Regions from separate parts of the Rossellomorea sp. LjRoot5 genome, predicted to be linked through region 1. Evidence: a T-box and tRNA genes for the amino acid it is inferred to sense, from the RefSeq annotation. Region 1 holds a T-box; the other holds one or more tRNA genes.
The links. A T-box is a leader RNA that pairs with one kind of tRNA and senses whether it is charged. The one in region 1 lies ahead of ileS (isoleucine--tRNA ligase), so its partner is inferred to be a tRNA-Ile.
Positions count from the first base shown of each region.

Region 1 (4,278 bases):
CGGTACTATGATAAGGATAGATGCCTAAAAAGGACTGAAACCGGTCAAACAGTTTCGGTCCTTTTATTTTGGGTAAACCACATAGGGGGTGAAAGTATGTCTTCGATCTATCAACATTTCAGGCCGGATGAAAAGGAGTTCGTAGATGCTGTACTTGAGTGGAAGCAGACAGTGGAAGATCAATATACAGCGAAAAGAACGGACTTTTTGGACCCGAGACAGCAGCATATTGTCGAGTCTATCATTGGTCATAACGATGAAATCATCCTATCTTTTTATCCTGAAAACTCGGAAAGGAAACGAGCTTTATTGTATCCCCCTTATTTTCAGCCAGGGGAAGAAGATTTTGGAATAAGGTTATTTGAAATACAGTATGCTTCGAAGTTTGTTACAATAGAACATAGACAGGTATTAGGGACCTTGATGTCACTTGGGTTGAAAAGGGATAAGTTCGGGGATATCCTGACCGGGGAGGATACCATTCAGCTGATGCTTGCAGATGAAATTTCGGATTATGTCCTTATGGAACTGACCCAAATAGGGAAAGCAAAGATTTCCTTAAACGACATTCCGCTGGAAGAACGAATGGAAAGGCAGGAAGAATGGCAGGAAAAAATGACGACCGTCAGTTCTTTGAGGCTGGACGTCGTAATTGCAGCTATCTATAATGATTCCCGCCAAAAGGCTCAAACCTTGATCAAAAGCGGGCAAGTCAAAGTAAATTGGAAAGCGGTTGAAAACCCCTCTTTTGAAGTCGAAACTTCCGATGTTCTCTCCGCCAGAGGGTACGGAAGAAGTAAGTTACTGTCCATTGAAGGAAGAACAAAACGGGATAAATGGCGAATCTCTGTGGGAATTCTGAAATAATTTAAGAAAAATAAAGGAATTCTCCCACATACTGTCGAAATTTTAGTTATAATAAATATGTAATTCACCAAGTACTGGAGGTGGCTCCCATGCCTTTAACGCCATTAGACATACATAATAAAGAATTTAGTCGTGGCTTTCGCGGTTATGATGAGGATGAGGTTAACGAATTTTTAGATCAGATTATTAAAGATTACGAAATTCTGATCCGTGAGAAGAAAGAAACAGAAGAACGTTTAAACTCATTGAATGAACGTTTAGGTCATTTTACAAGCATCGAGGAAACGTTAAACAAGTCAATCGTCATTGCTCAAGAAGCAGGGGAAGAAGTCAAGCGGAATGCAATGAAAGAATCAAAGCTGATCATTAAGGAAGCCGAGAAGAATGCCGATCGCATCGTTAATGAATCACTGTCCAAAGCCCGTAAGATTGCCATTGAGATAGAAGAACTCAAGAAACAGTCGAAGGTGTTCCGTACTCGTTTCAAAATGTTGATCGAAGCGCAGCTAGATCTTCTCGATACAAATGACTGGGATCAGTTAATGGAATTTGATTTGGACGCAACGGATTTAAAAACTTTAAAAGAAGAAGAGACATTGTCTTGACGAAAAGAGCAATACTTTCATATAATTGAACAACAATCTTAATTGTATTAATAAGCTAAGACAGGGACAGTACGTACTAATAATGAATCCTTTCTAGCGAGTCGGGGACGGTGTGAGCCCGACAAGGAAAGAAGCGCGGAAGATCACCCTCGAGCCCTGCTCATGAAATTCCTCCCCGAAGAGTAATGAGTGGCGATTTATTCACGTTACGAATCAACAAGTGAAGACTCTTTTCGGTCTTTATGAGGGTGGTACCGCGGGAAAGGCTTTCTCGTCCCTATTCAGGGATGAGAAAGCTTTTTTTATTTTTAAAAAAAGGAAAGTTCACCCTGCCTGATTAAGAAGTAAAGGATATAGAAATGATGGCAATTAAGAGAAACGATTAGGAGGATGATTTCATGGAATATAAAGATACATTACTGATGCCGAAAACGGAATTCCCGATGAGAGGGAACTTACCTAAGCGAGAACCGGATACACAGAAAAAGTGGGAAGAGATGGACATCTATCATAAGGTACAGGAAAGAACGAGTGATCGTCCTTTATTCGTCCTTCACGATGGGCCTCCATATGCCAATGGGAATATCCATATGGGTCACGCATTGAATAAGATCCTGAAAGACTTTATCGTACGCTATAAATCCATGAGCGGTTATCATGCCCCTTATGTTCCAGGTTGGGACACTCATGGTTTGCCGATTGAGCAGGCGTTAACGAATAAAGGCGTGAAGCGTAAAGAAATGACAATCGCGGAGTTCCGTAAATTATGTGAAGAATATGCTTATGAGCAAGTGGATAATCAACGTAAGCAATTTAAGCAATTAGGTGTACGTGGCGATTGGGAAAACCCGTACATCACATTAAAACCTGAATATGAAGCACAGCAAATCAAAGTTTTCGGTGATATGGCGAAAAAAGGTTATATCTATAAAGGGAAAAAGCCGGTCTATTGGTCACCATCAAGTGAATCAGCCCTTGCAGAAGCAGAAATCGAGTATCAGGATAAGCGTTCCCCATCCATTTATGTCGGGTTTGCCGTTACAGAGGGTAAGGGTGTCCTTGAAGAAGGAACCCAACTCGTAATCTGGACGACGACACCTTGGACAATTCCTGCGAACCTTGGGATTGCCGTACATGCAGACTTGAACTATGTTGTAGTAAATGTGAAGGAAAACAACTATGTCGTAGCCGAAGATTTGCTTGAAGATGTCGCAGAGAATCTTGAATGGGAAAACCCCTCTGTAGTTAATAAGGTCAAAGGAGCAGAACTCGAACATATCGTGGCTAAACATCCCCTGTACGATCGTGACTCCCTTGTAGTCCTTGGTGAGCATGTTACGACTGATTCAGGTACTGGCTGTGTCCATACAGCTCCAGGGCACGGGGAGGATGACTTCCTTGTAGGGAAGAAATACGGACTGGATGTTTTATGTCCGGTGGATGATAAAGGGGTTATGACTTCAGAAGCTCCCGGGTTTGAAGGTTTATTCTATGATAAGGCAAATAAACCAATCACAGAAAAGCTTCAGGAAGCTGGGGCATTACTGAAATTAAACTTCATCACTCACTCTTACCCACATGACTGGCGCACGAAAAAGCCGGTTATTTATAGAGCGACGGCACAATGGTTTGCATCCATCGATAAATTCCGCAAAGAATTACTTCAAGCGGTAAATGATACGAAATGGGTTCCTGCATGGGGAGAAACACGTCTATACAATATGGTCAGAGACCGTGGAGACTGGTGTATTTCCCGTCAGCGTGCATGGGGAGTGCCGATCCCTGTATTTTATGCTGAAAATGGTCAGGAGATCATTACAGATGAGACGATCGATCATGTGTCTAAGCTTTTCCGTGATCATGGATCAAACATTTGGTTTGAGAAAGAAGCAAAAGACCTCTTACCTGAAGGATTTACTCACGAAGCTAGTCCGAATGGAAAATTCACGAAAGAACAGGACATCATGGACGTTTGGTTCGATTCAGGATCTTCCCATCAGGCTGTTCTTGAGGAAAGAGATGACTTGCAGCGACCTGCAGATCTTTATTTGGAAGGATCCGACCAGTATCGCGGTTGGTTCAACTCATCATTGACGACAGGTGTAGCCGTAACGGGTAAAGCTCCATACAAAGGCGTGTTAAGTCACGGATTCGCTCTTGATGGAGACGGAAGAAAGATGAGTAAATCATTAGGGAACGTCGTTGTCCCCGAAAAGGTAATGAAACAGCTTGGAGCCGATATCCTTCGTCTTTGGGTAGCGTCTGTTGATTATCAGGCAGATGTTCGGGTTTCTGATCCAATCTTGAAGCAGGTGGCTGAAGTCTATCGGAAGATCCGTAACACCTATCGTTTCTTATTAGGGAACCTTTCTGACTTTAACCCTGAAACAGATGCGGTATCCTTTGATGGATTAAGAGAAGTAGATCAATTTATGCTCGTGAAGCTGAATGATCTTGTGAAGAATGTGAAAAATTCGTACGATAAATATGAATTCGCAAGCATCTATCATGCGGTCAATAACTTCTGTACATTGGATTTAAGTTCATTCTACCTGGATTTTGCAAAGGATGTTCTATATATCGAGTCAGAAAATCATTATGAGCGCAGAGCGATTCAGACGGTATTGTATGAAAGCCTGGTTGCCCTTACAAAACTGATGTCCCCAATCCTTTCCCATACAGCAGATGAGGTTTGGGCATATATCCCGGGTGCAGAGGGCGAAAGTGTTCAGCTAACCGATATGCCTGAAGTACAACAACTCGCAAATGCGGATGAATTGAAGGGAAAATGGAACACATTCTTAGA
Region 1 covers NZ_CAXUQN020000001.1:2,748,358-2,752,635, reverse strand. The annotation lists gene ACSQ2E_RS14065 (RNA-binding protein) at 97-867, shown strand; gene ACSQ2E_RS14060 (DivIVA domain-containing protein) at 957-1,472, shown strand; T-box leader at 1,521-1,754, shown strand; gene ileS (isoleucine--tRNA ligase) at 1,871-4,278, shown strand, end outside.

Region 2 (4,278 bases), 2.7 Mb from region 1:
AAGTTACGGGGTCATTTTGCCGAGTTCCTTAACGAGAGTTCTCTCGCTCACCTTAGGATTCTCTCCTCGCCTACCTGTGTCGGTTTGCGGTACGGGCACCTTTTTCCTCGCTAGAGGCTTTTCTTGGCAGTGTGGAATCAGGAACTTCGCTACTATAATTCGCTCGCTGTCACAGCTCAGCCTTCTAAGATGATGGGATTTGCCTCATCATCAGCCTAACTGCTTAGACGCACATATCCAGCAGTGCGCTTACCCTATCCTCCTGCGTCCCCCCATTGCTCAAACGGAAAAGAGGTGGTACAGGAATATCAACCTGTTGTCCATCGTCTACGCCTATCGGCCTCGACTTAGGTCCCGACTAACCCTGAGCGGACGAGCCTTCCTCAGGAAACCTTAGGCATTCGGTGGATGGGATTCTCACCCATCTTTCGCTACTCATACCGGCATTCTCACTTCTAAGCACTCCACCAGTCCTTACGGTCTAGCTTCGCAGTCCTTAGAACGCTCTCCTACCACTGACACCAAGAGGTGTCAATCCACAGCTTCGGTGATACGTTTAGCCCCGGTACATTTTCGGCGCAGAGTCACTCGACCAGTGAGCTATTACGCACTCTTTAAATGGTGGCTGCTTCTAAGCCAACATCCTGGTTGTCTAAGCAACTCCACATCCTTTTCCACTTAACGTATACTTTGGGACCTTAGCTGGTGGTCTGGGCTGTTTCCCTTTCGACTACGGATCTTATCACTCGCAGTCTGACTCCCATGGATAAGTCTTTGGCATTCGGAGTTTGTCTGAATTCGGTAACCCGATGAGGGCCCCTAGTCCAAACAGTGCTCTACCTCCAAGACTCTTACACATGAGGCTAGCCCTAAAGCTATTTCGGAGAGAACCAGCTATCTCCAAGTTCGATTGGAATTTCTCCGCTACCCACACCTCATCCCCGCACTTTTCAACGTGCGTGGGTTCGGACCTCCATTCAGTGTTACCTGAACTTCATCCTGGACATGGGTAGATCACCTGGTTTCGGGTCTACGACCACATACTAAATTCGCCCTATTCAGACTCGCTTTCGCTGCGGCTCCGTCTTATCAACTTAACCTTGCATGGGATCGTAACTCGCCGGTTCATTCTACAAAAGGCACGCCATCACCCGTTAACGGGCTCTGACTACTTGTAGGCACACGGTTTCAGGTTCTATTTCACTCCCCTTCCGGGGTGCTTTTCACCTTTCCCTCACGGTACTGGTTCACTATCGGTCACTAGGGAGTATTTAGCCTTGGGAGATGGTCCTCCCAGCTTCCGACGGGATTTCACGTGTCCCGCCGTACTCAGGATCCACTCAAGAGGGAATGAAGTTTCAACTACAGGGTTGTTACCTTCTTTGACGAGCCTTTCCAGACTTCTTCGTCTACTTCATTCCTTTGTAACTCCGTATAGAGTGTCCTACAACCCCAAGAGGCAAGCCTCTTGGTTTGGGCTATATCCCGTTTCGCTCGCCGCTACTCAGGGAATCGCAATTGCTTTCTCTTCCTCCAGGTACTTAGATGTTTCAGTTCCCTGGGTCTGCCTTCCATACTCTATGTATTCAAGTAAGGATATTGTTCCATTACGAACAATGGGTTCCCCCATTCGGAAATCTCTGGATCAAAGCTCACTTACAGCTCCCCAAAGCATATCGGTGTTAGTCCCGTCCTTCGTCGGCTCCTAGTGCCAAGGCATCCACCGTGCGCCCTTCATAACTTAACCTAAATTTCGCTTTATCAGCTTTGCTGCTAAATCAAAATTTGATCACTTACTAATTAAGGTTTAAACCCTAAAATGGCGATACTCGGTAATTTCTTGACTATCAATTTATCTTTATCTAGTTTTCAAAGAACAATCATGGATCTCGAAAGAGATCGTATGGTTAGATATTTTGCTTGCGCAAAAATCTTTGGTGGAGCCTAGCGGGATCGAACCGCTGACCTCCTGCGTGCAAAGCAGGCGCTCTCCCAGCTGAGCTAAGGCCCCAAGGGGTGAGAATATGGTGGGCCTAAGTGGACTCGAACCACCGACCTCACGCTTATCAGGCGTGCGCTCTAACCAGCTGAGCTATAGGCCCATATTCCATAAAAATGAATGATAAGCAATGCTTACCATTGTTTGTTTGATGAAGAGTTTTTTTGCTTTCGCAAAAAACTTTATTGAACCATCAAAACTGAACAAAACTTCGACGTGTCAAACGTTTTTGTAAATCTTCCTTAGAAAGGAGGTGATCCAGCCGCACCTTCCGATACGGCTACCTTGTTACGACTTCACCCCAATCATCTGTCCCACCTTAGGCGGCTGGCTCCAAAAGGTTACCTCACCGACTTCGGGTGTTACAAACTCTCGTGGTGTGACGGGCGGTGTGTACAAGGCCCGGGAACGTATTCACCGCGGCATGCTGATCCGCGATTACTAGCGATTCCAGCTTCATGTAGGCGAGTTGCAGCCTACAATCCGAACTGAGAACGGTTTTATGGGATTGGCTAAACCTCGCGGTCTTGCTGCCCTTTGTACCGTCCATTGTAGCACGTGTGTAGCCCAGGTCATAAGGGGCATGATGATTTGACGTCATCCCCACCTTCCTCCGGTTTGTCACCGGCAGTCATCTTAGAGTGCCCAACTGAATGCTGGCAACTAAGATCAAGGGTTGCGCTCGTTGCGGGACTTAACCCAACATCTCACGACACGAGCTGACGACAACCATGCACCACCTGTCACTCTGTCCCCCGAAGGGGAAAGCCCTATCTCTAGGGTTGTCAGAGGATGTCAAGACCTGGTAAGGTTCTTCGCGTTGCTTCGAATTAAACCACATGCTCCACCGCTTGTGCGGGCCCCCGTCAATTCCTTTGAGTTTCAGTCTTGCGACCGTACTCCCCAGGCGGAGTGCTTAATGCGTTAGCTGCAGCACTAAGGGGCGGAAACCCCCTAACACTTAGCACTCATCGTTTACGGCGTGGACTACCAGGGTATCTAATCCTGTTTGCTCCCCACGCTTTCGCGCCTCAGTGTCAGTTACAGACCAGAAAGTCGCCTTCGCCACTGGTGTTCCTCCAAATATCTACGCATTTCACCGCTACACTTGGAATTCCACTTTCCTCTTCTGCACTCAAGTTCCCCAGTTTCCAATGACCCTCCACGGTTGAGCCGTGGGCTTTCACATCAGACTTAAGAAACCACCTGCGCGCGCTTTACGCCCAATAATTCCGGACAACGCTTGCCACCTACGTATTACCGCGGCTGCTGGCACGTAGTTAGCCGTGGCTTTCTGGTTAGGTACCGTCAAGGTGCCGCCCTATTCGAACGGCACTTGTTCTTCCCTAACAACAGAGCTTTACGATCCGAAAACCTTCATCACTCACGCGGCGTTGCTCCGTCAGACTTTCGTCCATTGCGGAAGATTCCCTACTGCTGCCTCCCGTAGGAGTCTGGGCCGTGTCTCAGTCCCAGTGTGGCCGATCACCCTCTCAGGTCGGCTACGCATCGTTGCCTTGGTGAGCCGTTACCTCACCAACTAGCTAATGCGCCGCGGGTCCATCTGTAAGTGATAGCTAAAAGCCACCTTTCAACATTTCCTCATGCGAGGAAATGAGTTATCCGGTATTAGCCCCGGTTTCCCGGAGTTATCCCAGTCTTACAGGCAGGTTACCCACGTGTTACTCACCCGTCCGCCGCTGATATCAGGGAGCAAGCTCCCATCAATCCGCTCGACTTGCATGTATTAGGCACGCCGCCAGCGTTCGTCCTGAGCCAGGATCAAACTCTCCGATAAAAGTTTGAATAGCTCTTTAAAAATAAATCTAGAATTAACGTTGACGTATTGTCTTGTTTTGTTCAGTTTTCAAGGTTCAATGTGTAAGCGCTTCGTTTGAAGCGACCTTTATAATATATCATTTACAACGTTTATCGTCAAGGTATTTTTATTATTTTAGAAAAGTTATTTTCTTGATAATTATGTAATGCCTTTCGGACAACAAATAATAGTATACACACTATCAAACACGTTTGCAATAGGTAAATGATAAAAAGTCGCAGGTCTCTTTATTGACCTGCGACTTTTTTCATTCGGATGCTAAATCCGTAGTCGATCTTAGATAAAAACCTCTGTAATATAGATGTTCTTTTGCTGAGATAAATCTACTATTTCATCTGTCTTGAGTTTAACGATCGGACTGATGAAGGCGTTCGGTTTGGTATAAATGACTTCTCCAAATTCTCCGGTTGATAACTTTACCGGGGTGCCTGTTCTTAAG
Region 2 covers NZ_CAXUQN020000001.1:22,776-27,053, forward strand. The annotation lists rRNA gene ACSQ2E_RS00135 (23S ribosomal RNA) at 1-1,747, opposite strand, end outside; tRNA gene ACSQ2E_RS00140 (tRNA-Ala) at 1,936-2,011, opposite strand; tRNA gene ACSQ2E_RS00145 (tRNA-Ile) at 2,026-2,102, opposite strand; rRNA gene ACSQ2E_RS00150 (16S ribosomal RNA) at 2,246-3,797, opposite strand; gene ACSQ2E_RS00155 (HD-GYP domain-containing protein) at 4,116-4,278, opposite strand, start outside.
Region 2: it encodes a tRNA-Ile, which carries the amino acid that the T-box ahead of ileS (isoleucine--tRNA ligase) is inferred to sense. The anticodon was not compared.